3 regions of the Streptomyces sp. NPDC051211 genome follow, and region 1 is predicted to be linked to each of the others. Evidence: riboswitches for the same ligand, from Rfam matches in the RefSeq annotation. Region 1 holds a riboswitch; each other region holds the start of a gene.
What was found. A riboswitch is a leader RNA that binds a small molecule or an ion and turns the genes downstream of it on or off. The one in region 1 is predicted to bind thiamine pyrophosphate.
Positions count from the first base shown of each region.

Region 2: it holds a riboswitch for thiamine pyrophosphate, as region 1 does, so the genes downstream of both, thiO (glycine oxidase ThiO) here and thiC (phosphomethylpyrimidine synthase ThiC) in region 1, are expected to answer to the same signal.
Region 3: it holds a riboswitch for thiamine pyrophosphate, as region 1 does, so the genes downstream of both, AB0447_RS20275 (thiamine ABC transporter substrate-binding protein) here and thiC (phosphomethylpyrimidine synthase ThiC) in region 1, are expected to answer to the same signal.

Region 1 is NZ_JBFBAV010000007.1:157,153-164,684, reverse strand. It holds gene AB0447_RS10355 (hypothetical protein) at 11-691, opposite strand; gene AB0447_RS10350 (aldo/keto reductase) at 898-1,938, opposite strand; gene thiC (phosphomethylpyrimidine synthase ThiC) at 2,079-3,887, opposite strand; TPP riboswitch at 3,882-4,016, opposite strand; gene AB0447_RS10340 (YibE/F family protein) at 4,089-5,492, shown strand; gene AB0447_RS10335 (SsgA family sporulation/cell division regulator) at 5,593-6,042, opposite strand; gene AB0447_RS10330 (helix-turn-helix domain-containing protein) at 6,141-6,911, opposite strand; gene AB0447_RS10325 (DUF5326 family protein) at 7,177-7,407, opposite strand.
Region 2 is NZ_JBFBAV010000023.1:33,606-41,137, reverse strand. It holds gene pknB (Stk1 family PASTA domain-containing Ser/Thr kinase) at 1-1,129, opposite strand, end outside; gene AB0447_RS22225 (thiazole synthase) at 1,454-2,248, opposite strand; gene thiS (sulfur carrier protein ThiS) at 2,253-2,453, opposite strand; gene thiO (glycine oxidase ThiO) at 2,462-3,631, opposite strand; TPP riboswitch at 3,629-3,741, opposite strand; gene AB0447_RS22210 (FAD-dependent oxidoreductase) at 3,902-5,065, shown strand; gene AB0447_RS22205 (Rv2175c family DNA-binding protein) at 5,166-5,531, shown strand; gene thiE (thiamine phosphate synthase) at 5,610-6,245, shown strand; gene metF (methylenetetrahydrofolate reductase [NAD(P)H]) at 6,332-7,249, shown strand; gene AB0447_RS22190 (hypothetical protein) at 7,293-7,532, shown strand, end outside.
Region 3 is NZ_JBFBAV010000019.1:72,807-80,338, reverse strand. It holds gene AB0447_RS20295 (LOG family protein) at 1-245, shown strand, start outside; gene AB0447_RS20290 (hypothetical protein) at 328-1,239, shown strand; gene AB0447_RS20285 (ABC transporter ATP-binding protein) at 1,332-2,348, opposite strand; gene AB0447_RS20280 (iron ABC transporter permease) at 2,357-3,970, opposite strand; gene AB0447_RS20275 (thiamine ABC transporter substrate-binding protein) at 4,024-5,118, opposite strand; TPP riboswitch at 5,209-5,319, opposite strand; gene rlmN (23S rRNA (adenine(2503)-C(2))-methyltransferase RlmN) at 5,340-6,452, opposite strand; gene AB0447_RS20265 (phosphatidate cytidylyltransferase) at 6,555-7,532, opposite strand, start outside.

The DNA of each region.
Region 1 (7,532 bases):
CGCCTTTACTTCAGTGCTTCACCGTGGGCGGCGGGGGCGGCGGGTCGCCCGGGTTCGGCTGGACGGCCGGGTCGTCCCACACCCCGTCGCATTCGAGTTCGTTCTCACCCGGGTCGACGTTGCAGAAGGTCTCCCAGATCACACCTCCCGTCGTGACCACCTCGATCACCAGCCGGTTGGCCTGGTGGCCGATGGAGATCGCGCAGGCGCCGGACGGGAACCTGCCCTGCGGATTGAGGGTGAGGTCGTACCAGGTCCAGGGCCCCACCGTGACGTTCTGAACCTCGCGGATGCCGGCGTACGCGTTGCCGTCGCCGGGGAGCACCGCCTTGAACTCCCGGTCGTTGTTGTCCCGTACGGAGTCGATGTCCACACAGGCGCCGTCGCCCTTGGGACCGCGCGGTCCCGGCGGGCCGGGCGGGCCGACCAGGCACTTCGCCTTCTTGGGCGGGTCGGCCGTGGCCTTCCCCTTCTTCTCCGGCCCGTTCATGACCGGCTCGCACTCATCGTGCCCGTCGGCCGGGCTCGCCTGCGTGACCGGCGGCCGGAACCCCGGCACGGCCGCCATCGCGGGGGTGGTGATCCCTGCCAGCACCAGCGCGGCCGTTGCGAGGGTGCCACCCGTCAGCCGGGCCGCCCGTCTGGGCAACAGGCCGGTGAAAGTTCTGCTCGTCCTGCCTTCAGGACTCATGCGCCGCTCCTTGCGACAACCGGAAAACCGGATCGGATGATGCTCAGGAAGTCGGACAGCACTTCCGGGGCCATCCTGAGGACCACCGCCACCGCCGCGGCGCCGCCTCGCCCGTTTGTCAGCGGATCGGCCCATCACCGGCCCCCCACTTGGGTGCCCGGCGGTGCCACGCGGCCCGGCCCGGAACACGATCCGTCGGGCTCCCCCTAGCGGTCCGCGGCCGGCCGGCGCCGCTGGGCCGGGTCGGTCAGGGCGGTGGGCCGCCAGGCGCCGTCCGCCTGGTACAGGTTCGTGCCCGGCGGCACGATCTCGTCGATCCTGTCCAGGGTCTCGTCGTCCGGCACCACCGACACGCCCTTCACCAGGGATTGCATCTGCTCCATGGTGCGCGGCCCGATGATCACCGAGGTGACCGCCGGATGCACGAGCGGGAAGGCGACGGCGAGCTCGGGGAGGGTGCATCCGATCGCCTCCGCCACCTCGATCAGCCGCCCGGCGGCCTCAAGCTTCGCGAGGTTGCCGGGCACGGCGGGGTCGAAGCGCCCCGGCGTCAGTGCTGCCCGCCCGCTGGTCAGGTCGACCTCCCGGCCCGGCCGGTACTTTCCGCTGAGGAACCCGGAGGCCAGCGGACTCCAGGTCAGCACGCCCATCCCGTACCGCCGGGCGACCGGGAGCACGTCCTTCTCCACCCCGCGCGCGAGGATCGAGTACGGCGGCTGCTCGGTCCGGAACCGCGGCAGGGCGCGCCGCTCGGACACGTGGTGCGCCTCGGCGATCTCCTCGGCGGGGAAGGTGGAGCAGCCGAAGGCGCGGATCTTCCCCTCGCGCACGAGGTCGCCGAGCACACCGAGGGTCTCCTCGATGTCCGTCCGGGGGTCGGGCCGGTGCACCTGGTACAGGTCGATCCAGTCCGTACCGAGCCGGGTGAGGCTCTCCTCCACGGCCCGCACCAGCCAGCGCCGCGAGTTCCCGCTCCGGTTGCGGCCCTCGCCCATCGGGAAGTGGCCCTTGGTGGCGAGCACGACGTCCTCGCGCCGGCCCTTGAGGGCCTTGCCGACGATCCTCTCGGACTCTCCGGCGGAGTACATGTCGGCGGTGTCCACGAAGTTGATGCCCTCGTCGAGCGCCGCGTGGATGATCCGTACGCAGTCGTCGTGGTCCGGGTTGCCGACCGCGCCGAACATCATCGTGCCGAGGCAGTGCACGCTCACCTCGATGCCGGTCCCACCCAGGTTTCTGTATCGCATCGTCATACCGGCGCACCCTAAGAGCTGGAGTGCACTCCAGCTCAAGCCCCAAAAAAAATGAGCCGGGAACGGGCCGGCCCGCGACTCCCCCCATGAGGTCGCGGGCCGGCCCGTCCGCCGGGCTCGGTCCGTCCGCGCGGTCAGTCCGCCAGCGGCAGGTAGACGCGGTTGCCCGCGGCCGCGAACTCGGCCGACTTCTCCGCCATGCCCGCCTGGATCTCGTCCGCCTTCAGGTCCCCGCCGTGCTCGCGGCGGATGTCCTGGGAGATCTTCATCGAGCAGAACTTCGGGCCGCACATGGAGCAGAAGTGCGCCGTCTTGGCCGGCTCGGCCGGGAGCGTCTCGTCGTGGAACTCACGGGCCGTGTCGGGGTCCAGGGCCAGGTTGAACTGGTCCTCCCAGCGGAACTCGAAGCGGGCGTCCGACAGGGCGTCGTCCCACTCCTGGGCACCGGGGTGGCCCTTGGCCAGGTCCGCCGCGTGCGCCGCGATCTTGTACGTGATGACGCCGGTCTTCACGTCGTCGCGGTTGGGCAGGCCCAGGTGCTCCTTGGGCGTGACGTAGCAGAGCATCGCCGTGCCCCACCAGGCGATCATCGCGGCGCCGATGCCCGAGGTGATGTGGTCGTACGCCGGGGCGACGTCCGTGGTCAGCGGGCCCAGCGTGTAGAACGGGGCCTCCTCGCAGATCTCCTGCTGGAGGTCGATGTTCTCCTTGATCTTGTGCATCGGGACGTGGCCCGGGCCCTCGATCATCGTCTGGACGTTGTGCCGCTTGGCGATGGTGTTGAGCTCGCCCAGCGTCTTGAGCTCGGCGAACTGCGCCGCATCGTTGGCGTCCGCGATCGAGCCGGGTCGCAGGCCGTCACCGAGGGAGTAGGTGACGTCGTACGTCGCGAGGATGTCGCAGAGTTCCTCGAAGTTCGTGTAGAGGAAGTTCTCCTTGTGGTGCGCCAGGCACCAGGCGGCCATGATCGAGCCGCCGCGGGAGACGATGCCGGTCTTGCGGCGGGCGGTCAGCGGCACGTACGGCAGCAGCACGCCGGCGTGGACCGTCATGTAGTCGACGCCCTGCTCGGCCTGCTCGATGACCGTGTCCTTGTAGATCTCCCAGGTCAGGTCCTCGGCCTTGCCGTCGACCTTCTCCAGGGCCTGGTAGAGCGGCACGGTGCCGATGGGGACGGGGGAGTTGCGCAGCACCCACTCGCGGGTGGTGTGGATGTTGCGGCCGGTAGAGAGGTCCATGACCGTGTCCGCGCCCCAGCGGGTCGCCCAGGTCATCTTCTCCACCTCCTCCTCGATGGAGGAGGTGACGGCGGAGTTGCCGATGTTGGCGTTGACCTTCACCAGGAACCGCTTGCCGATGATCATCGGCTCGATCTCCGGGTGGTTCACGTTGGCCGGCAGCACTGCGCGCCCCGCCGCGATCTCCTCGCGGACGACCTCGGGGGAGACGTTCTCGCGGATCGCGACGTACTCCATCTCCGGGGTGATCTCGCCCCGGCGGGCGTACGCGAGCTGGGTGACGGCCTGGCCGTCGCGGCCCCGGCGGGGCAGGCGGGGGCGGCCCGGGAACACCGCGTCGAGGTTCTTGAGGCCACCGCGGGGCGAGGTGTGCTTGATGCCGTCGTCCTCGGGGCGGACCGGACGGCCGGCGTACTCCTCGGTGTCACCGCGGCCGATGATCCAGTTCTCGCGGAGCGGCGCGAGCCCGCGCCGTACGTCGGTCTCGATCTGCGGGTCGGTGTACGGGCCGGACGTGTCGTACAGCGTGACGTCCTGGCCGGTGGTCAGGTGGACCTGGCGAACCGGCACCTGGATGTCGGGGCGGGAGCCCGTGACGTATCCCTTGTGCCAGCCCGGCTTGCGCTCTTCCCGACCGACCTGGCCGTCCCGGCCCTCCTGGCCGTCCTGGCTGGTGGCAGGCGTGCGTGCATCCTGAATGGTCATGAGACCTAATCTCCCTACGCCGGCATTACCCGGTAACAGGTTCGGCGGTCGACGCAGCCTCCTCCCGTACGTGCGTACGGTGATCAGCGCCCTCTCAGCCCGGTGCTCCGAGCTCCCGCGTTGTGCAAAGTAGCCCCCACGCTAGCGTCATCTGTGGCGTGCTGAACAGTGGGCCCCCTCATCTCTTGCGATGATCAGCCCGTGACGTCCTTGCCGCAGCCCCCCACCGGTCCCACCGAACCCACAGGTAACTCCGACCCGTCCGGCCGCGGTGATCACGGCCTCCACGGGCACGGGAACCATGGGCACAGTCATGGGCACAGCCACGGCCACGGACCGGCGGCTCCCGTCTCGAAGCACCTGCGCAAGGTCATCGCCGCCGTGCTGATCCCCTTCGCCACCGCCGTCCTGGTCGGCCTGGTGGTGCTGTGGCCGGGCGGCGCACCCGCCCACGAACGCACCGGGGTCGGCTTCGACCGCCAGACCCAGCAGGCCGCGGTCGTCGCCCTGGAGACCGTCGACTGCGCCTCGGTCAACGCCGCGCAGGTGCCGCCCACCGGGGACACCTCCACTCCTCAGGGCCGTGAAGCGCAGGCCAGGCAGAACGGCCAGTGCAAGAAGGCCACCGTCGAGATCGGCACCGGCCCGGACAAGGGCCGCACCTTCGTCGAGATCGTCCAGCCGGGTGCGCCACGGCAGCTGGAGCACGGGCAGGGCGTGGTCGTCGCGTACGCGCCGGACGCCCCGCGCGACCTCCAGTACTCCGTGATCGACGTGAACCGGAAGCTCCCGATGGCGCTGCTCGCAGGCATCTTCGCCATTGCGGTGGTCGCGGTGGGACGGCTGCGCGGGCTGTTCGCACTGATCGCACTGGCCGTCAGCTTCGGCATCCTGACCCTGTTCATCCTCCCGGCCATCCTCCAAGGTTCGAACCCGCTGGTCGTCGCGGTGGTCGGGGCCAGCGCCATCATGCTGATCGCGCTCTACATGTGCCACGGCCTGACCGCGCGTACCTCGGTCGCTGTCCTCGGCACACTGGTCTCGCTGCTTCTGATCGGGCTGCTGGGCTCGCTGTTCATCGACTGGGCGTTCCTGAGCGGCAACACCGACGACAACACCGGGCTGATCCACGGGCTCTACCCGGACATCGACATGAGCGGCCTGCTGCTCGCCGGCGTGATCATCGGATCGCTCGGCGTCCTCGACGATGTGACGGTCACTCAGACCTCGGCGGTCTGGGAGCTCCACCAGGCCGACCCGTCGATGGGACCGCGCGCGCTGTACCGGGCGGGCATCCGGATCGGCCGCGACCACATCGCATCCGTGGTCAACACTCTGGTCCTCGCCTATGCGGGCGCGGCCCTGCCGCTGCTCCTGTTGTTCTCGATCGCGAACAGCAGCATGGGAACGGTGGCCAACAGCGAGCTGGTCGCGGAGGAGATCGTCCGGACCCTGGTGGGCTCGATCGGACTGGTGGCCTCGGTGCCGGTGACAACGGCGCTGGCGGCGCTGGTGGTTTCGGCCGACCGACCGGGTTCCCCGGCCGCCGGGCCGGCCGGGTCAGGGCCGGTCCGCGGCGGTCGGGGCCGCCGCCGCAAGCGCTGAAGGCACACACTGATCGCACGTGCGGCGCACGGGTGTGGTGGGGGTGAGGGCGCTCGGCGCTGGCACGCCGAGCAGTCGAGCGGTTGGTGCGCCGGGCCGGTCAGCCCGCGTTCTGCTCGTTCTGCTGCGCGCCGGCAAGGATCTTGCCGAGGGCCTCGTCGAGGTTCTCCTCGAAGTCGCCGAGGTTGCGCTCCTGACCGAGCGGCACGAGCCGGTCGGTCCGGTCGAGGAAGGCCACCAGCGGCGCGGCACCGGCCCTGAACAGCGCCCGGTCACCGCCGACCTGGAGCCGGATGTGGACATCGGACAGGTCCTCGGGATGGGTGGGGGCGATGTGCACATCGCCGTCACCGCACGGCTTGTTGATGCCGTCGAGGAGAAGCTCCCGGCCGAACGCCCAGGTCACGGGCGCATCGCCGGGAAGGTGGAAGGTCAGGCGTACGGCATAGGGGTCACGAGCTTCGTACCGGAGTTCCACCGGGATCCGGAACGAGAGCTCCTCGGAAACGAGGAAGCTCATCATGACCTCTGCCTGTACCGACTCGCGCATTGCCTACCCCGCAGTGATTGGAAGTGGCCAGGAATGGTCCCCCAAGGCCCTCTTGACAAGAGTGGTGGACGGGCTGGCAGATCACAAGGAGTGAGTTTTCAGATACTGATAGAGAAGGAGAGCGTACTCAACAGCGCGCCTACTTCACTCCGCAGCCGATCAACTGCACAGCGCAATCGGGCTTCCTGGTGCAGGGGAAGGGAAATGGCCATGGTCGCGGCGGCGTCACCCGCTGTAATCGGAATGGCTGCGCATACCGTGCCCAAGGCATATTCCTGTCGCTCGGTCACGGGTTGCATCCGCTCCATGGCGGAAATTCGTTGTTCCATCGCCCGCATGTCCTGGACTGTGTACGGGGTGACGGCTTCGACCGGGTGCCGGTCGTAATGGTCCCGGCGGGCCTTCTCGTCGAGCTGGCTCAGCAGGCACTGGCCGATGGCGTGCGCATGGCCGGTGGCGCGGAAGTCCGCCCATTCCTCACAGGCGGGATGGCCCGGGGTGTCGGCGACGCCGACCACCTCGATTTCACCCTCCCGGTACACCGCGAAGTAGACGGGGGCCCCGACCACGTCGCGGAAGTGGGCGAGCGAGTCGAGGATCATGCTGCGACGTTTCTGCTGCAGTCCACCGCCGGCCAGCCGCCCGGCAGCGTCCCCGAGCATGAAGACTCCGCTTTCCCGGCGCAAATAGCCCTCGTGGGTGAGCGTGCGCAGCAGGTGGTACGCGGTGGGAAGCGGGAGCCCGGCCTCGCGTGCCAGCTGTTTGGCAGGGGCTCCCTCGCTATGGGACCCCGCGGCTTCGAGCAGTCTCAGCGCCCGCTGCACCGAACCGATCAGCGTCGGTACAGCGGCATTGTGAACCGAAGACAAAGCTCACCCCCAGGCGTGGCGGCGGGCCTTGGGGGACCCGCCCTGCGGGGGCCGCCCCCGCTTGTGCCATGTCTCCTGGGGGTCGTGCTCGGCGGCTAACGACATAACCGCAGGTCAGAGCGGTGTTGCAGGTCGAGTGCCCAGGGTCGGCACAGATTGCCACTCTATCCGCCGATTCCCGTGGTGTGAGTGGTTTCGCACCTCACGTTCCCTCACCTGGGTTAATCCCGGGGGCTCCTGGGGCTGCCGAGCTCGGGGGGACTGACTACCAGTCGGTCGGGGACTTCGCGCCGCTGCCGGCCCCGGTGAACTTCTTGACCACGAAGACCAGACCGCCGACCAGGGCCACGAAGAGCAGCACCTGGAACGCGAAGCTGATGAGCGCACCCAGGATGCTGGTGATCACACCGCCGAAGACGAACAGAGCCAGCAGCGGAACCGCGACCCACTTCACCCACCAGGGCATGCCTGCGAATATCTGCCGGATGCCGTCCATGGCCTCGACCTCTTCCTCGTCCGTGACTTCCTGACCTCGATGCTAGGAGGAAGAGCGGCCCGTCAGGGGCCCGCGGGCCCCCGGAGTCCCCTGATCCGCCCCTTAGGGGGACAGGCCCCGGCGCG
Region 2 (7,532 bases), on a different contig from region 1:
GCAGGTGGGGGACCTGGGTGAACTGGCCGGAGCTGATGTACCAGACGCCGGTGCCCAGACCGAGGGCCAGCAGCACCCCGGCGACGGTCAGGAACAGGCCGCGCCGGGACGGGCGTACCGGCGGGGCCGCGGGCGGGTGCGGGGGCGGCGGCAGGGTCTCCAGCCGGGAGGTGTGCTGCGGCCGGTGCCGGGAGGGCACCGGCCGCGGGATCACCCCGGTGCGGTCCTCCGAAGCGGACCGGTCCTCGGCGCGCTCCTGCGGCGGTACGGCGTCCAGCTCGGCGTCGGTCAGCCCGGCGCGGGCTTCCCGGGCCAGGCCCAGCAGGACCACCGCGTCGTGCGGGCGCAGCTCGGGGGAGCGGGCGGTGGCGTGCGCGACCAGCCCGTCCAGGCCGGCCGGGAGGCCGGGCACGGCGGCGGAGGGCGGCGGCACGTCCTCGTGCAGGTGCTGGTAGAGCACCTGGGCCGGGGTGCCGCCGGTGCGCGGTTTCGCGCCGGTGAGCATCTCGTACAGGACGACACCGCAGGCGTAGACGTCGACGCGGGTGTCGGTGGCGCCGTTCTCGATCTGCTCCGGGGCGAGGTAGGAGACGGTGCCGAGGACCGAGCCGGTGGTGTTCGTGACCGAGTCCACGCTGCGGACCAGCCCGAAATCGGCGACCTTGACCCGGCCGTCGTCGCCGATCAGCACGTTCTCGGGCTTCATGTCCCGGTGCACGAACCCGGCCCGGTGGGCGGCGCCGAGGGCGGCGAGGACGGGCTCCAGGATGTCCAGTGCGGCCCGGGGGCGGAGCGCGCCGCGCTCCCGGAGCACATCGCGCAGGGTGCAGCCGGAGACGTACTCCATGGCGAGGTAGACGTAGCCGCCGTCGGTGCCCTGGTCGAACACGGCGACCACGTTGGGGTGGGCGAGCCGGGCCACGGACTTCGCCTCCAGGATGAACCGGTCGACGAACCCGTGGTCGGCGGCGAGTGCCGGGTGCATCACCTTGAGGGCGAGGACGCGGTCCAGGCGGGTGTCGAGGGCGCGGTAGACCGTGGCCATGCCGCCGACCGCGATGCGGGCGTCGATGCGGTAGCGGCTGTCGAGCAGGCGCCCGACGAGGGGGTCATCCAGGGTCGTATCCACCCGGCGATTCTACGAGCGCCGGGTGCGGGCCCTGCCCGGCCGGGTGCCCTTGCAGCGCAGCTGTGACGTGGCTGCCGCCCGGCCGCCGCTGCGCGGGCCTGTCCCCCCTACCCGCCCCTTCCCCCTGTGCCTGATATGCGGCTCCGCCGCGTGGGGGGGCTCCGCCCCGGACCCCGCGCCTCGAACGCCGACGGGGCTGGATTTTCCAGCCCGTCCGGCGTTTGAGGACCGGGTCCGGGCAGAGCCCGGTTTCGGGAAGGGGCGGGGTGGGGGAAAGCTCCGCGCAGCGGCCGCCCGGGCCCCGCGGTCGGGCCCCCGGGCCGGTCAGAACGCCGGGCGTTCCGGGTCCAGGGTGGCGCGCCCCTCGGTGGGGGAGGACGCCTCGGCGAAGCGGCGGGGCGGGATGCGGCCCGCGCGGTGGGCCAGCCGGCCCGCCGAGACCGCGTCCCGCATCGCCGCGGCCATGAGCACCGGCTCCTGCGCCCGGGTCACCGCAGACGCCAGCATCACCGCCGCACACCCCAGCTCCATCGCCAGGGCCGCATCCGAAGCGGTCCCGGCACCGGCGTCCAGGATCACCGGCACCCCCGCCCGCTCCACGATCAGCTCGAAGTTGTGCGGATTGCGGATGCCGAGCCCGGACCCGATCGGCGAACCGAGCGGCATGATCGCCGCGCAGCCCACGTCCTCCAGCTTCCGCGCCAGCACGGGATCGTCGTTCGTGTACGGCAGGACCGTGAAGCCGTCGTCGACCAGGGTCTCCGCCGCGTCCAGCAGCTCCACCCCGTCCGGCAGGAGCGTCCGCTCGTCCGCGACGACCTCCAGCTTGATCCAGTCGGTGCCGAGGGCTTCCCGGGCCAGCCGGGCGGTCAGGACGGCCTCGCCCGCCGTGAAGCAGCCCGCGGTGTTCGGCAGGACGGCGATGCCGAGCCGGGTCAGGACGGAGAGCACGGAGCCCTGGACCGTGGGGTCCAGGCGCCGCATCGCCACCGTGGTGAGTTCCGTGCCCGAGGCGACCAGCGCGCGTTCCAGGACGTCCAGGCTGGGCGCCCCGCCGGTGCCCATGATCAGCCGGGAGGAGAAGGTGCGGCCGCCCAGGGTGAACAGATCGTCTGCCATGTCCTCAGCCTCCCTGGACCGCGGTGAGCACCTCGACGCGGTCACCCTCGCCGAGTGCGGTCGCGGGCCACTGCCCGCGCGGTACGACGGTTTCGTTGAGCGCCGCCGCGACCCCCGACGGGGCCTTGGTGAGGCCGGCCACCACCAGGTCCAGGGTGGTGCCGGCGGCGACCTCGCGCGGCTCGCCGTTGACGGAGACGGTCATGCGTACGGTCATGCGTACGACTCCTCTCGGACGGACGAGAACCGGCGGGGGGTGAACGGGCGGGCCGCCTCGGGGAGTTGCCCGGTGGCCAGGAGCTCCGCCATCACGTCCCCGGTCACCGGCGTGAGCAGGACCCCGTTGCGGTAGTGGCCGGTGGCCAGGTGCAGGCCCGGCAGGTCGGTGGGGCCGAGCAGCGGGGCGTTGTCGGGGGTGCCGGGCCGCAGCCCGGCCCGGGTTTCGGTGAGCGGGAGTTCGGTGATGCCGGGTACCAGCTCGTGGGCGTCCCGCAGCAGCTCGTACACCCCGCCCGCGGTGACCGTGGTGTCCCAGCCGAGTTCCTCGCTGGTGGCGCCCACGACGAGTTCGCCGTTCTCGCGCGGGACCAGGTACACGTGGCTGCCGCGGACCACCGCCCGTACCGTCCGGGACAGGAACGGCGCGTACGCGGCGGGTACCGACAGCCGCAGCACCTGGCCCTTCACCGGGCGGACCGGGGGGACGGCCCCCACCGGTACGCCGGCCAGCCGGCCGCTGAGGCTGCCGGCCGCCAGGACGACCTGGCCGGCGGTGAGCTGGGTGCCGTCGTCGAGGACGGCACCGGCCGCCCGGTCGGCGGTCACCGTCAGGCGTTCGGCGTTCGCCCGGTGGAAGACCACGCCGGCGCGCTCGCAGGCGGCCAGCAGGGCGGCGGCCAGCCGGCGCGGGTCCACCTGGTGGTCGCCGTCGACGCGCAGTCCGCCGCGCACGCCGGGAGCCAGCATGGGCTCCAGGCGGCGGCATTCGCGGCCGGTCAGCCACTCGGACTCCAGGCCGCAGCGCTGCTGCAGGGCGTGGAGTTCGCGCAGGTGGAGCCGGTCGTCGGAGTCCAGGGCGACGGACAGGGTGCCGCAGGCCCGGTAGCCGATGTCCAGGCCCCCGCTGGCCTCGGCGAGTTCGGCGGCGAAGGCCTCGTACCGGGCGGCGGAGGCGGTGTTGAGGGCGAGCAGGGTCTCCTCGCCGTAGTGCAGTTCGGTGACGGCGGCCAGCATGCCGGCCGCGACCTGGGCGGCTCCGCCGCCGGGCGCCGGGTCGGCGAGGGCGACGGTCAGGCCGCGGCGGGCGGTCCGCCAGGCCGTGACCAGCCCGATGATCCCGCCCCCGATGACGAGGACGTCCGACCTGTGGGTGGATGAGTGCATGGGCGTCCAGCCCCTCCCTTCGCCGGCATGATCCGGATCAGGTTCGTACGGTCGGAGGCCGTCCAGCCTCCCTCTCAGCCCGGTGCGTCCGGACTCCCGCGGATGGGTACGGTGGCCAGACTAACCCCCGCCCCGAGGGCCGGGTAAGGCCGCCCGTTCCTGATGTGGCGTCAGGTAGTTAGGGTGTGCGGCGTGAACGATCAGACGGAACAGATCGAACGGGCCGAAGAGAACACCGCCCCGGCCGGCGTGGTGATCGTCGGTGCCGGAATGGCCGGTGTGCAGACGGCGGTCGCCCTCCGCGAGGCGGGCTACGGCGGCCCGGTCGTCCTGCTGGGCGCCGAACCGCACCAGCCCTACGACCGCCCCCCGCTGTCCAAGGCCGTGCTGCTCGGCACGGCCGAGGGCTCCGCCTTCGAGGTCGACTTCGAAGACCTCGGCATCGAGCTCCGGCTCGGCGTGGAGGTCACCGGGGTGCGCGCGGCCGACCGGGAGGTCGACACGGCCGCCGGACCGGTTCCGTACGGCGACGCCCTGGTCCTCGCCACCGGCGCCGAACCGCTGACCCTGCCCGGCAGCGAAGGCGTCCCCGGAGTCCACCTGCTGCGCACCCTGGACGACGCGGAGCGGCTGCGTCCGGTGCTGGCCGCGGCTCCGGAGGTGGTGGTCGTCGGAGCGGGCTGGATCGGCGCCGAGTTCGCCACCGCCGCCCGGGAGGCCGGCTGCGCGGTCACCGTGGTCGAAGCCGCGGACCGGGTGCTGCCCGGCGCCCTCCCGGCCGAGGTCGCCGCCCCGATGGCCCGCTGGTACGCCGAGGCCGGCGCCCGGCTGCTCACCGACGCCCGGGTCGCCTCCGTCGAGCCGGGCCTGGTCCGGCTCGCGGACGGCCGCGAGCTGCCGGCCGGCGCGGTGGTCGTCGGCATCGGGGCCCGCCCCGCGACGGGCTGGCTGACCGGCTCGGGCGTGGCCCTCGGCCCGGACGGCTCCGTCACCGCGGACGACCGGCTGCGCACCTCCCTGCCCGGCGTGTACGCGGTGGGCGACTGCGCCTCCTTCCCGTCCGCGCGGTACGCCGCCCGGCTGCTGGTGCACCACTGGGACAACGCCCTCCAGGGCCCGCGCACCGTCGCCGCCAACATCCTCGGCGCGGACCTGGCCTACGACCCGGTGCCGTACTTCTGGTCCGAGCAGTTCGGCCGCTTCGTCCAGTACGCCGGCCACCACGCCGCCGCCGACACCCTGCTGTGGCGGGGCGACCCGGCCGAGCCGGCCTGGTCGGTGTGCTGGCTGCGGGACGGCGCCCTGACCGCCGTACTGGCCGTGGGCCGCCCGCGGGACCTGGCGCAGGGGCGCCGCCTGATCGAGTCCGGCGCCGCCGTGGACCCGGCCAAGGCCGCCGACCCCGGCGTTGCCCTGAAATCGGCGGTGCTCTGACGGCCCGCCGAGGCCCCTCCCACGGGGCTTCACGCCCGGGCACAGCCACGGACGCGCCGCCCGGCTACCGACTGTCGGTCCGGGATGGCAGGCTTGTCCCGTGACCGAGATTGACGCAAAGATCGATGCTCTCGTCCCCGAGTGGCTCTACCTCCCCGACATCGCCGAAATGCTCGACGTCGAGGTGACCAGAGTCCGCCAGCTGGTCAAGGAGGGCCAGCTCATCGCCGTACGGCGTGGTGAGAACCGCGCCCTGCAGGTGCCTGCCGCCTTCATCGACGGCGACAAGGTGGTCAAGGGCCTCGCCGGCACCCTGACCCTGCTCCGGGACGACGGCTTCACCGACGAAGAGATGCTGGAGTGGCTCTTCACCGCGGATCCGACCCTGCCCGGCACCCCCGCGCAGGCGCTCAGCGAGAATCGCGGCACGGAGGTGAAGCGCCGCGCCCAGGCGCTCGCCGTCTGATCCGACTGTTCGATCCGCTCCACGCGGTGTACGGGCTCCAGCGGGTGCCCGTACACCGCCCACCCGGGGGGTTTTCCCATGTCCTTGGCCGACGCACGGCTCTACCTCTGCACCGATGCCCGCAAGCGCCAGGGTGACCTGCCCGAGTTCCTGGACGCCGTCCTCGCGGGCGGCGTGGACATCGTCCAGCTCCGCGACAAGGGCATGGAGGCGGGCGAGGAGCTGGAGCACCTCCAGGTCTTCGCTGAGGCCGCCCGCCGGCACGGCAAGCTCCTCGCGGTGAACGACCGGGCGGACGTCGCCCACGCCATCGGCTCCGACGTGCTGCACCTCGGCCAGGGCGACATCCCCGTCCCGGCCGCCCGCGCGATCCTGCCCCCCGGCGTGCTCATCGGCCGGTCCTGCCACGCCGAGGCCGAGGTGGACGCCGCCGTCGCCGAGGCCGGCGTGGACTACTTCTGCACCGGCCCCTGCTGGCCCACCCCGACCAAGCCGGGCCGGTACGCCCCCGGCCTCGGGCTCGTCCGGTACGCGGCCTCCCTCGAGCAGGACCGCCCCTGGTTCGCCATCGGCGGCATCGACGCCTCCAACCTGGACGAAGTGCTGGACGCCGGCGCCACCCGCGTGGTCGTCGTCCGGGCCCTCACCGAGGCCGAGGACCCCGGCGCCGCCGCGGCCGGCCTCGCCAAGCGGGTCCGCGAGCGCCTCGCCTAGCGGGCCTGCTGCGGAAGGTGTCCAAAAACGTGTCCAATGGATGGACGCGGCTTCGGCGTGCCGGAGCGCCCGTCTAACCTGCCCGTATGGCCCTTGGTACCGCTTCGACCTGGACAGACCGTGCACGCACGGTCCATGACCTGCTCGCGTCCGGCACGCCCTCGTACTCCTTCGAGTTCTGGGCCCCCAAGACCGAGAAGGGCGAACGGAACCTCTGGAACGCGCTCCGCAGGGTCGAGGCGGTCGCCCCGAGCTTCGTCTCGGTGACCTACGGAGCCGGCGGCTCCACCCGCGGCGGCACCGTCAAGGCCACCCAGGAGATCGCCGAGGACACCACCCTCACCCCGGTCGCGCACCTGACCGCCGTGGACCACTCCATCGCCGAGCTGCGCCACGTCATCGGCCAGTTCGCCGACGCCGGCATCCGCAACATGCTCGCCCTGCGCGGCGACCCGCCGGGCGACCCGATGGGCGAGTGGGTTCCGCACCCGGACGGCGTGCTCTACGCCGCCGACCTGGTCCGGCTGCTCAAGGAGTCCGGCGATTTCTGCGTCGGCGTCGCGGCCTTCCCCGAGATGCACCCGCGCTCCTCGGACTGGGATACGGACATCCGGCACTTCGTGGACAAGTGCCGCGCCGGGGCCGACTATGCGATCACCCAGATGTTCTTCGATCCGGAGAATTATCTGCGGCTCCGCGACAGCGTCCAGAAGGCCGGCTGCGAGACCCCGATCATCCCTGAGGTCATGCCTGTTGTGGGCATCAAGCAGCTCGACCGGCTGCCGCAGCTCAGCACCGCAGTCTTCCCCCCGCACGTGAAAGAGCGCATGCTCGCGGTCAAGGACGATCCCGCCGCTGTACGCTCCATTGGCATCGAGTTCGCCACGGAGTTCTGCGCGCGGCTGCTGTCCGAGGGTGTCCCGGGGCTGCACTTCATCACGCTGAACAATTCCACGGCGACTCTCGAGATCTACGAGAACCTCGGCCTGCACCAGCGGGCCTAGACCGGCCGCACCCCGTCGGCGGCCGTAGCGAGAGGGGCCAGGCATGGGGATGTACGTCCTCTACGGCGCATTCGGCTTGGTCGCGTTGTGGCTGCTCGCCGAGGTCCTGCTGCAGTACAAGGCCCGGCTGCGCTGGCGTCTGCTCGCTTTCGCCGGGTTCCTGGGCGTGGTCGCCGGAGTGATCCTGCCCTCGGTGCCGGTCATCGGCGCCGGCGCGGCCGCCTTCGCCCTGGGCCAGACCCTGGTGACCCTCTCCTTCCGCAAGGGCTTCGTGGCGGGCTGG
Region 3 (7,532 bases), on a different contig from region 1:
CCGGCACCGTGCAGGAGGTCTTCGACAACGCGACCCCCAACTACTACGGGTCGCGCGGCGAACCGACCCCGATGGTCCTGGTCGACCGGGCCCACTGGACCGAGCGGCTGCCGGTCTGGCCGCTGCTGCGGTCGCTGGCCCAGGGGCGTGCGATGGAACCGCGGATCGCGCTGGTGGACTCGGTGGACGAGGTGCCGCAGGCCCTCGCCGACATGAGCGCCGACATGAGCGCCGACATGAACTGAGACACCTCAGGCAACTTCCGGGCCCGTTCGGACGTCTGGCAGTGGTACCCGCAAAACCTGCCAGACGTGATCGGAGCGCTCAGTGCTCATAGGCCTGCTCACCGCCATCGCGGCGTCCATCTGCTACGGCACGGGGTCCGTGCTGCAAGCCGTGGGCTCCCGCCGGGCCGCCCGCACCACCCCCGGCGCGGCCGGGGTGACCCAGCACGGCGGGCCCAACCTCGCGTCCACCGCGAAGGCCGCGATGACCTGGGAGTTCATCGTCGGCACCATCCTGGACTTCGTCGGCTTCGGGCTGGGCGCGCTGGCGGCCCGGCTGCTCCCGCTGTTCCTCTCGCAGACGGTGATCAGCGCGAACCTGGTGATCACGGCGGTGCTGAGCGTGAAGCTGCTGGGGATCCGGCTGACCCGCAAGGAGTGGACCTCCATCGGGGTGGTCTGTGCCGCGCTGGTGCTGCTCGCCACGGCGGCGGGCCACGAGGGCAGCGGCCACACCCCGGTGTCCACCCACTGGTGGCTGCTGGCCGTGACCGTACTGATCATCGTGGGCGGGACGGTGGCCGTCCGGTTCCTCGGCGGGCGGGCCGCGATCCTCGCCGGTCTGCTGTCCGGTCTGGGGTTCGGCGCCCTGGGCGTCGGGGTGCGCATCCTCGACGGCGTCGACCCGTTCGACCTGGGTGCCCTGCTGTCCGACCCCGCCCTGTACGCCATCCTGATCGCCGGATCCGGCGGCATGTACCTGCACACGGTGGCCCTGCAGATCGGCTCGGTCAACGGGGCGACGGCGGCCCTGGTGGTCGGCGAGACGGTCCTGCCCGGCGCGATCGGCGTCCTGTGGCTGGGCGACGCCTCGCGCGCCGGCCTCGGCTGGCTGGCGGTGCTGGGCTTCCTGCTCGCGGTGGGCGGCGCGGTGGCGGTGGCCTGGTTCGGCAAGCACGAGCCGGAGGCGGCGGCCGCCGCGGAGCCGGCCCCCGAGCCGGTCGGGGTGCGGTAGCGCGTCCCCGGGCCGGCCGGACCCGGGCCGCAGAGGCGCGGACCGGCCGGTGCGACGGCCGTCGGCCGTCGGCCGTACGCGGGGCGGGTCCGCTACTCCGCCGGGAGGAGCACCACGTCCGCCGCCGTGAAGGTGACCGACACGGCGGCACCCACCTCCGGCGCTTCCGCCAGCTCGCACTCGGCCTCAAGCGGCGGGCCCGACTCCGGGCGCAGGGTGACCGCCACATGGGTGCCGCGGAAGGTGCGGGCCTCCACCGTGCAGGGCAGGCCCTCGCCGCCCAGCCGGACGCCCGCCGGGCGGACCAGCAGCCGGCCCTTCCCGTCCGGGGTGCCGGCCGGGACCGGTATCCGGCCCCACGGGGTGTCCGCGGCGCCGGCGGACACAGTGGCCGGTACCACGTTCTCGAAGCCCAGGAAGCGGGCCACGAACTCCGAGGCCGGCCGCTGCCAGACCTCCAGCGGGGAACCCGCCTGGGCGACCCGGCCGTCCCGCATCACCACCACCCGGTCGGCCAAGGCGAAGGCCTCGCCCTGGTCGTGGGTGACGGCCAGCACGGTGGTGCCCAGCCGGGAGAACAGCGCACGCAGTTCGACCACCAGGCGTTCCCGCAGCCCCCGGTCCAGCTGGCCGAGCGGCTCGTCCAGCATGAGCAGCCGGGGCGACGGGGCCAGGGCCCGCGCCAGGGCGACCCGCTGCTGTTCGCCGCCGGACAGCGAGGCCACCGCGCGCCGCTCCGCGCCCGGCAGGCCGACCAGCTGGAGCAGTTCCGCGACCCGGGCGTCCAGGGAGCCCCGGCGGGAGCCCTGCATGCGCAGGCCGAACGCGACGTTCCCGCCCACGTCCCGGTGCGGGAACAGCTGGTGGTCCTGGAACATCAGGCCCACCCCGCGCCGGTGCACGGGCACGCCGGCCTGGTCGGCGCCGCCGAGCCGGACCCGGCCCGCACAGACCTCCTGCAGTCCGGCGATCACCCGCAGCAGGGTGGACTTGCCGCTGCCGCTCGGGCCGAGCACGCACACGATCTCGTGCTCGGCGACGTCGAGGTGCACGGAGTCGACCACGGCACGTTCGCCGAAGCGGACCGATACGTCCTCGAGTTCCAGCATTCCGCGCATCAGAATTCTCCGGAGGTCTTGTCGGGCCGCAGCCGCTCGAGGACGAGCAGGGACACCGCGCACACCAGCATCAGGATGGTGCTCAGCGCCATCGCCTGGCCGTAGTTGAGCTCGCCCGCCCGTCCGAGGAGCCGGGCCACGGCCACCGGCAGGGTCGGCTGGTCGGGCCGGGCGATGAAGACGGTCGCCCCGAACTCGCCGAGCGAGACGGCGAAGGCGAACCCGGCCGCGATCAGCAGGGCCCGGCGGACCAGCGGCAGGTCCACCTCCCGCCAGGCCCGCCAGGGCGAGGCGCCGAGCACCGCCGCGGCCTCCCGCAGCCGGTCGTCGACGGCCCGCAGCACCGGCAGCATGGTCCGCACCACGAAGGGCACGCCGACCAGGGCCTGGGCCAGCGGCACCAGGATCCACGAGGTCCGCAGATCGAACGGCGGCTCGTCCAGGGTGATCAGGAAGCCGAAGCCGACGGTCACCGCAGACACCCCCAGCGGCAGCATCAGCAGCGCGTCGAACCCGCGGACGAAGCGGCCGGCCCGCCGGGTGAGGGCGGCGGCCGCGAGTCCGCCGATGAGCAGGGCGATGGCGGTGGCGGCCAGCGCGTACCGGAGGGAGTTCCAGACCGCCTCCAGCGGGGGCACCAGGAAGGTGCCGGTGGCCCCGGCGTCCTGGAGGGCCCGGTAGAAGCCGAGGCCGTAGCCGCCGGGAGCGTCGAAGGAACGTTCCACCAGGACGCCGAGCGGCAGCACGATCAGCAGCGCCACCGTGACCAGCACCCCGCCGAGCAGCGCCCGCTGGGCGAACCCCCGCGGCCGGTGCGCCGTACCGGACGGGTCGACCAGCCGCAGCGCGGTCTCCCGGCGGCGCACGGTCCAGGCGTGGATGCCGAGGATCGCACCCACCGCGGCGAACTGCACCAGGGTCAGCACGGCCGCCGTCGGCAGGTCCAGCAGCTGCGCGGTCTGCCGGTAGACCTCCACCTCCAGGGTGGCGTACGAGGGTCCGCCGAGGATCAGTACGACGCCGAAGGAGCTGAAGGTGAACAGGAACACCATCAGGCCGGCCGCGGCCACCGCCGGGGCCAGCGCCGGCAGGGTCACCCGCCGCCAGGCCGCGAACCGGCCGGCGCCGAGCACCCGGGCGGCTTCCTCCTGGCGCGGGTCCAGCTGGGCCCACAGCCCGCCGACGGTACGGACGACCACGGCGTAGTTGAAGAACACGTGGGCCAGCAGGATCGCCCAGACGGTGGTGTCCAGCCGGACGCCCCACAGCTCGTCGGTCAGGCCGCCCCGGCCGACCAGGGCGAGGAAGGCGGTGCCGACGACCACGGTCGGCAGCACGAACGGCACGGTGACCACGGCGCGCAGCAGCTGCTTGCCGGGGAACTCGAAGCGCGCGAAGGCGTATGCGCCGGGGAGTGCGATCAGCAGCGTGAGCGCGGTGGACGCGAGCGCCTGCCAAGTGGTGAACCAGAGCACGTCGGCGATGTCGGGCCGGGCGACCACCTCGCCGATCCGGCCGAACTGCCAGCCGGTGTCGGTCTTGAGCCCGCGCCCGACGATGGACGCGACGGGCCAGGCGAAGAACAGCGCGAAGAACGCGAGGGGCACGGCCATCAGGGCCAGCCGGACGGCCGTGCCGTTGCGCTGCTTCACGCTGCTGCCGCGGACTACTTCACGACGAGCGAGGTCCACGCCTTGACCCACTGCTCACGGTTCTCGGCGATGGTGTCCGGGGCGACGGTCTCGGGCTTCTCGATGACCACACCGTGCTTGGTGAAGATCTCCGGCAGCTTCGCGTCCTTGATCACCGGGTTCACGAACATGTTCAGCGGCATGTCCTCCTGGAACCCCTGGCCGATCATGAAGTCCAGCAGGGCCTTGCCGCCCGCCTCGTTCTTGGCGCCCTTCAGCAGCCCGGCGAACTCGATCTGGCGGAAGCAGGTGCCGGTGGAGACACCGGTCGGCGCCTCGGCCGGCTGCGGCTCGGCGTACAGCACCTCGACCGGCGGGCTGGAGGCGTAGGAGACGACCAGCGGCCGGTCGCCCTTGGCCTTCTTGCCGCCCGCGGAACCGGAGAACCGCTCGTTGTAGGCCTGCTCCCAGCCGTCGACGACCTCGACGCCGTTGGCCTTGAGCTTGCTCCAGTAGTCCTCCCAGCCCTTCTCGCCGTACTTGCCGACGGTGGCGAGCATGAAGCCGAGGCCCGGGGAGGAGGTCGCGGCGTTCTCCGTGACCAGGAGGTTCTTGTACTCGGGCTTGATCAGGTCGTCCAGCGTCTGCGGCGGGGCGAGCTTCTTGTCCGCGAAGTACTTCTTGTCGTAGTTGACGCAGATGTCGGCGGTGTCGATCGGGGTGACCCGGTGCTCCGCGTCGAGCCGGTAGGCCTCGCCGACCCCGGCCAGGCCCTTGGCCTCGTACGGGGTGAAGATGCCGTTGTCGAGCGACCGGGACAGCAGGGTGTTGTCGACACCGAAGAAGACGTCGCCGCGGGGCTTGCCCTTGGTGAGGATCTCCTGGTTGAGCGCGGCGCCGGCGTCCCCGCTCTTCACCACCTTGACCTTGTAGCCGGTCTGCTTCTCGAACTCCTTCAGGACCGCGTCGGACGCGTTGAAGGAGTCGTGGCTGACCAGGGTGACGGTCTTCGACTTGGGCTCACCGCTCGCGGCGCCCTTGTCCTTGGCGTCGCCGCCGCACGCGGCCAGCGTGCTGACGCCCAGCGCCGCTGCGAGCGCGGTACCCGCGATCTTCTTGGTGGTGCTCACGGAACATTTCCTCCTGGGATGACCAGGAGAAGACGCGGCCCCGCCCGGGCGCTCTGGATCGAGCGGGGCACCCGGGCAGGGCGCAACAGCTTGAGGTGTTGACCGAACTTCCTACCCGGAATGACCCGGGCGAGGTTCAGAGGGTCTGCGGCCTGACGGGTGCCGCACTCTCAGCGCTGTGGCGCTCCCCTGTCGGAATATGCAGATGTACGGGGGCCAGCCTACCGCTCGCTGGCGGCGAGCTGGCCGCAGGCGCCGTCGATCTCCTGGCCGCGGGTGTCACGGACGGTCACCGGCACGCCGTGGTTGGCGATGGCCTGGACGAACGCGCGCTCGTCCTCGGGACGGGAGGCGGTCCACTTGGAACCCGGGGTCGGGTTCAGCGGGATCAGGTTGACGTGCACCCGCTTGCCCTTGAGTAGCCGGCCCAGCAGGTCGCCGCGCCAGGCCTGGTCGTTGATGTCGCGGATCAGCGCGTACTCGATGGAGATGCGGCGGCCGGACTTCTCGGCGTACTCCCAGGCCGCGTCCAGCACCTCGCGGACCTTCCAGCGGGTGTTCACCGGTACCAGGGTGTCGCGCAGCTCGTCGTCCGGGGCGTGCAGCGACACGGCGAGCCGGCACTTGAAGCCCTCGTCGGCGAACCGGAGCATGGCCGGGACCAGGCCGACGGTGGAGACGGTGATGCCGCGCTGGGACAGGCCCAGGCCGTCGGGCTCCGGGTCGGTCAGCCGGCGGATGGCGCCGACCACCCGCTTGTAGTTGGCGAGCGGCTCGCCCATGCCCATGAAGACGATGTTGGAGAGGCGGGCCGGGCCGCCGGGGACCTCGCCGTCGCGCAGGGCGCGCATGCCGTCGACGATCTGGTGGACGATCTCGGCGGTGGACAGGTTGCGGTCCAGGCCGGCCTGGCCGGTGGCGCAGAACGGGCAGTTCATGCCGCAGCCGGCCTGCGAGGAGATGCACATGGTGACCCGGTCGGGGTAGCGCATCAGGACGGACTCCACGAGGGTGCCGTCGTGGAGCTTCCACAGGGTCTTGCGGGTGGTGTCGTCGTCGCAGGAGATGTGCCGGATCACGGTCATCAGCTCGGGCAGCAGCTCGTCGCGGAGCTTCTCGCGGGCCGCGGCCGGGATGTCGGTCCACTCGGCCGGGTCGTGCGCGTACCGGGCGAAGTAGTGCTGGGAGAGCTGCTTGGCCCGGAAGGGCTTCTCCCCGATCGCGGCGACCGCCTCACGCCGCTCGGCGGGGGTCAGGTCGGCCAGGTGCCGCGGTGGCTTCTTCGCCCCGCGGGGCGCGACGAAGGTGAGCTCACCGGGAGCGGGGCGGGCCATGGCAGGTACTCCTCTAAGACGAAAGGCGCGCTGCACCGGCAGCGCGCCCTTCCAGAGTAACGGTTGGGCCCCGTACGGGCCCCTCGCAGCGGTACGGCGTGATCAGCCGGTGCCCACGAAGGCCGCCAGCAGCAGCCAGACCACCGGGGCCGTCGGCAGCAGCGAGTCCAGCCGGTCCATGATGCCGCCGTGGCCGGGGAGCAGGGTGCCCATGTCCTTGATGCCCAGGTCCCGCTTGATCATCGACTCGCCCAGGTCGCCCAGGGTGGCGCTGACGGCGACCACCAGACCCAGGAGCAGGCCCTGCCACCAGGAGCCGTCGTCGATCAGGAACTCCATGCACAGCGCGCCGGCCGCCATCGCGAAGGCCATCGCACCGAACAGGCCCTCGCGGGTCTTGCCGGGGCTGATCCGCGGGGCCAGCTTGTGCTTGCCGAAGCGCCAGCCCACCGCATACGCGCCGGTGTCGCTGACCACCGTGAGCACCAGGAAGGTGATCACCCGCTGCGGGCCGTCGTCGGCGGCCAGCAGCATCGCGACGAAGGTGGCGAGGAACGGCACGTAGAAGGCCGCGAAGACCCCCGCCGTGACGTCCTTGAGGTAGTCCTCGGGCGGTTCCGTCATCCGCCACACCAGCACCGCCAGCGCGGTCAGCGCCATCGCGACCCAGGCGCCCTCGGCGCCCCGGACGTACCCGGCGATGACCATGGCGGCGCCGCCGACCGCGAGCGGCACCAGCGGTGCCTTGATGCCCTTGCGTTCCTGCAGCCGGGAGGTCAGCTCCCACAGGCCGACGACCACGGCGACGGCGATGACGCCGACGAAGACGGCCTTGACGATCAGCAGCGAGGCGAAGATGACGGCGCCGAGGCCGACACCGACCCCTATGGCTGCACGCAGGTCACGCCCGGCGCGCTTCTTCGGCGGCGGCGAGGCGTCCTGCGGGGCCTGCGGGGGTGGCGTGGGCATGGGCTCCTGCGGCGGCATGTCGGCGCGGAACGGGGGGCCGCCCGCGAGGGCGGCCCCCCGATCATATGCGGGACCTGCCGGAACCGGCTCCGCCTCCCAGGGAGAGTCGTT